DNA from 2 places in the Catenuloplanes niger genome. Region 2 is predicted to be linked to the other one. Evidence: riboswitches for the same ligand, from Rfam matches in the RefSeq annotation. Region 2 holds a riboswitch; the other holds the start of a gene.
The links. Region 2 has a riboswitch for thiamine pyrophosphate ahead of J2S44_RS11045 (ECF transporter S component). Riboswitches for the same ligand answer to the same signal wherever they lie in the genome.

Region 1: linked by a shared signal. The riboswitch ahead of J2S44_RS15520 (thiamine phosphate synthase) and the one ahead of J2S44_RS11045 (ECF transporter S component) in region 2 are both predicted to bind thiamine pyrophosphate.

What each region holds. Positions count from the first base shown of each region.
Region 1 is NZ_JAVDYC010000001.1:3,577,832-3,580,214, forward strand. It holds gene thiO (glycine oxidase ThiO) at 1-374, opposite strand, end outside; gene J2S44_RS15520 (thiamine phosphate synthase) at 371-1,108, opposite strand; TPP riboswitch at 1,104-1,216, opposite strand; gene J2S44_RS15525 (ABC-F family ATP-binding cassette domain-containing protein) at 1,347-2,383, opposite strand, start outside.
Region 2 is NZ_JAVDYC010000001.1:2,552,410-2,554,792, reverse strand. It holds gene J2S44_RS11050 (ABC transporter ATP-binding protein) at 1-565, opposite strand, end outside; gene J2S44_RS11045 (ECF transporter S component) at 566-1,153, opposite strand; TPP riboswitch at 1,229-1,338, opposite strand; gene J2S44_RS11040 (permease) at 1,491-2,383, shown strand, end outside.

The DNA.
Region 1 (2,383 bases), 1.0 Mb from region 2:
GCGAAGGCCGGCCAGCGCGCGGCCGAGTCCACCAGCAGCCCGGTCAGCTCGGCCTCACCGAAGTAGGCCTCCCCGATCGGCGCCAGCATCCCGGCCGCCACCTCCCAGGCCCCGTTCACCCCGCCGACCGCCGCTCGTCCGTCGATGTCGGCCGCCGTGCCACCGGCCGTGGCCGTCGCGTGGTCACCGGCGGTCCCGGGCGTGACGTGGCCGGCCCGGTCCGGCGTGACCGGGGTCGGCGTCGTCGGCGTGGCGTCGTCGTAGACCGCGACGTCGTGGCCGCGCCGGGCGCAGGACCAGGCGATCGACAGCCCGATCGGCCCGCCGCCCACGATGCCGATCTCGGCCCGGCCGGCCCGCCGCTGCCCGCTCATCGCACACCGTCCCGCGCCGGCTCGCCGTCGGCCCGGTGCCCCCGCTCGTCCCCGATTCGGTGCTCCCGCTTCGTGGCGCCGGCGAGTTCCCGCAGCAGCTCCGTCACCGCACGCCCGGGGTCGGCCGCGCCGCTGACCGCGCCCACCACGGCCACGCCGTGTGCGCCGGCCGCGAGGACCTCCGTCACCCGGGCCGCGGTGACGCCCGCGATCGCGACCACCGGCACCAGCACCGCGCCGGTGACCGCCGCCAGGCCGGCCGGCCCGAGCGGTGCGGGCAGCCCGTCCTTCGTGGTCGTCGCGTAGCAGGGCCCGACGCCCAGGTAGGACGCTCCGTCCGCGACCGCGGTCCGCGCGACGCCGGCGGTCCGCGCGGTGGCACCGAGGATCGCGCCCGGCCCGAGCACCCGGCGCGCCGCCGCGACCGGAAGGTCCAGCGCACCCACGTGCCCGCCGTCCGCGGCCACCGCGAGCGCCACGTGCAGCCGGTCGTTGATCAGGCAGGTCGCGCCGGCCGCCGCGCACAGCTCACGGACCCGGACGGCCAGGTGGTAGGCGTCCAGATCGGTGGCGTCGTCCTCGACCCGCACCTGCACGACGAGCGGCCCGGTGACGGCCCGGACGTCGGCACCGGCCGCCGCGTGCGCCGCCAGCGCGGCCCGCACACAGCCGATCGGGTCGCGCCCGAGCCGGGTGTCGGTGATGAGATGCAGTCGTCCTAGGGTTGCGTCCACATCGTCCACATCCTCCCTGCGCCGGCATGATCCGGATCAGGTTCGACGGTCGGGGGCTGCGGCAGCCCCCCTCTCAGCCCGGTGCACCGGACTCCCGTGGGGTTGTTGTGTTCGTCGCCGACCATACGCCGACGATTACGCAGACGTAAAGCCCCGTGACACAGCGCTCATCACCCTTGCCTCACCGCGCGCGCTGGTTCATGATCACGCGCGCGGACGTCTCCGTGCGAGTGTCCGATCAGGCCACGTCCCAGACCGGCTCCGGCGTCTCGACGACCTCGCCGTCCCCCTGGAACAGGATGAACCGGTCGAAGGACCGGGTGAACCAGCGGTCGTGCGTGACGGCCAGGACCGTACCGTCGAAGGCCATCAGGCCCTCCTCCAGCGCCTCGGCTGAGGCCAGGTCGAGGTTGTCGGTCGGCTCGTCGAGCAGCAGCAGCGTGGCCCCGGACAGCTCCAGCAGCAGCACCAGGAAGCGTGCCTGCTGGCCGCCGGAGAGCGTGCCGAAGACCTGGTCGCCCTGCGCGGCCAGCTCGTACCGGTTCAGCACCCGCATCGCGCCGTGCCGGTCCATTCCGGAGCGGTGCTCGTCACCGCGCCAGAGGATCTCGACCAGCGTACGGTCGCGCAGCTCCGGACGGTCGTGCGTCTGCGAGAAGTGACCGGGGCGCACGCGCGCGCCGAGCCGGGCCACACCCTCGTGTGCGACCGGCTCCAGGACCACGCCGGAGATCGGCTTGGCGTCCGGCTCCGGGTCGGTGCCGCCGCGCGCGAGCAACCGCAGGAAGTGCGACTTGCCGGTGCCGTTCGCACCGAGCACGGCGACCCGGTCGCCGTACCAGACCTCCAGGTCGAACGGGTACGTCAGCCCCTCCATCTCCAGCTGCTCGCACACGATCGCGCGCTTACCGGTGCGCCCGCCGCCGAGCCGCATCGCGATCTCCTGGTCCTTCGGCGGCAGCGGCGGCGCCCCGGCCTCCTCGAACTTGCGCAACCGGGTCTGCGCCGCCTGGTAACGCGACGCCAGCCCGTCGTTGAACGCAGCCTTGTTCTTCAGCGTGAGGACCAGTTCGCGCAGCTTGACGTGCTCCTCGTCCCAACGCCGGCGCGCCTCCTCCATCCGCTCGTGCCGGGCGCCGCGCGCGGCGTGCCAGCTGGCGAACCCGCCCGGGTGCGTCCACGCGCCACCGCCCTCGACCGCCACCACCCGGTCCGCGGTCTGGGCGAGCAGTTCGCGGTCGTGCGACACGTAGAGCACGGACTTGCCGGACTCCC
Region 2 (2,383 bases):
CGGCGACCCGGTGCTCGACCACGATCAGCGCGGCGTCCGGGTCGAGCGCGCGGGCCAGCGCGTCACGGATCAGCGCGGCGCCGGCCGGGTCCAGGTTCGCGGTCGGCTCGTCGAGCAGCAACAGCGCGGGCCGGATGGCCAGCACGCCGGCCAGCGCGAGCCGCTGCGCCTCACCGCCGGAGAGCGCGGCGGTCGGCCGGTCGCGGCCGTACGGGAAACCGGCCAGGTCGAGCGCGCGGTCCACCCGGGGCCAGATCTCCGGGCCGGGGACGCCCAGGTTCTCCAGGCCGAACGCCACGTCGTCGCCGCTGCGGCTCATCACCAGCTGGGTCTGCGGGTCCTGGAAGAGCAGCGCGGCACGCTGCGCCTCGACCACGCCCTCGGACTCGCCGGAGTCCTCCGGCAGCAGCCCGGCCAGCGCGGCCAGCAGCGTGGACTTGCCGGCGCCCGAGGCACCGAGCAGCAGTACGCGTTCGCCGGCCTCGACGGTCAGGTCCAGGCCGCGCACGGCCCAGTCCCGCCGGCCGGCGAACCGCCACCCGAAACCCCGGACGTCGGCGCGCATCTAGACCCGGCTCCGGTCCCGCCCGGCGGGGAACCGGTCGAGGACCCCGGTCGCGGCCAGCGCCCGGGCCAGGACCCAGGAACCGGCCCCGGCGATCACGCCCGCGCTCAGCACGGTGATCACGATCATCGGGATCCGAAACCCGACCAGCTCGGTCGCCGCGTAGTAGGCGAACGTGTCCCAGAGCGCGGCCGCGAGCCCGGCCAGCAGCCCGGACAGCACCGCGACCGGCAGCCGGAACGAGCGGTAGCCGACCGCGAGGAACGCCAGCTCCGCGCCGAGGCCCTGGACCAGGCCCTGCGGGATGACCGTGGTGCCCCAGGTGTTGCCGAGCAGCGCGGAGATGATCGCGGCGAGCGTCTCCGCGTAGAGTGCGGCGCCGGGCTTGCGGATGATCAGCCCGGCCAGCACGCCCGGGACCAGCCAGACGCCGTAGAGCACCGCCTGCGCGGGCGGGAAGAACGCGAAGGCGGCCTCGGTGCCGCCCCACACCAGGCCCCAGGCCCAGAAGACCACGCCGAACGCGGCGGCGATCACCGAGGCGACGACGATGTCGACGGTGCGCCACCTGTGTGAGGTGTTGCTCATGATGAATTGCCCCCTGAACACGATGGGGGGAAGACGCGCGCCACGGGTCCGGCGGACGGACCCGTGGCGCGGCGATGGAGTGGAAGACCGAACTCCCTGCGCTGGCATTACCCAGATCAGGTGGTTGAGGGTCTGCGGCGTCGCCCGCCGCACTCTCAGCGCTGTGCGCTCCCCTGTCGGATATGAAGTTGTCTCGCTGACGCTACCTCAGGGTGACCGGCCGGTTCCCGCTAGGGTTGTCGACGTGACGCAGACCTTCTCGGGCGACGGGATCGACTGGTCGGCACCGCCACCGCCCGATCAGAAACCGCCGCGGCGCAAACCGTTCGGCGGCCGGATCGGGTCGGTCGAGGTGCTGGCCGTGCTGCTGGTGCTCCTGGTGATCTTCCGCAACCCGCTGGGCGGCCTGATCTCCGCGCCGGTCCTGCAGACCTGGACCACGGTGTTCGTCTCCGTGATGGTGCAGGCGGTGCCGTTCCTGGTCTTCGGCGTGCTGCTCTCCGCCGTGATCGCGGTCTTCGTGCCGCGCTCGTTCTGGGCGCGCGCGCTGCCGAAGCACCCGGCGCTGGCGGTCCCGGTCGCCAGCGCGGCCGGTGTGGTGCTGCCCGGCTGCGAGTGCGGGTCCGTGCCGATCGCCGGGTCGCTGATCCGCCGCGGTGTCACGCCGGCCGCCGCGCTCGCGTTCCTGCTGGCCGCGCCCGCGATCAACCCGATCGTGCTGATCGCCACCGCGGTCGCGTTCCCGAACAATCCGGAGATGGTGGTGGGCCGCGCGCTCGCCAGCCTGATCGTGGCGATGCTGATGGGCTGGCTCTGGCTGCGCCTCGGCAAGGCCGACTGGATCAAGCTGCCGCACCGGCCCGACCTCGACGGCGTCTCGAAGATGCAGGCGTTCTGGGCCGCCACCCGGCACGACATCGTGCACGCGGGCGGCTTCCTGGTGATCGGCGCCGCGGCCGCCGCCACGATCAACGTGGTGGTGCCGGAGGCCTGGCTGCAGAGCCTCGCGGAGCAGCCGGTGCTGGCCGTGCTCGCGCTGGCCGTGCTCGCCGTGCTGCTCTCCATCTGCTCCGAGGCGGACGCGTTCGTGGCCGCCTCGCTCTCCCAGTTCTCGCTCACGTCGCGGCTGGTGTTCCTGGTGGTCGGCCCGATGGTCGACCTGAAACTGATCTCGATGCAGATCGGCGTCTTCGGGCGCCGCTTCGCCACCCGGTTCGCGCCGGCCACGTT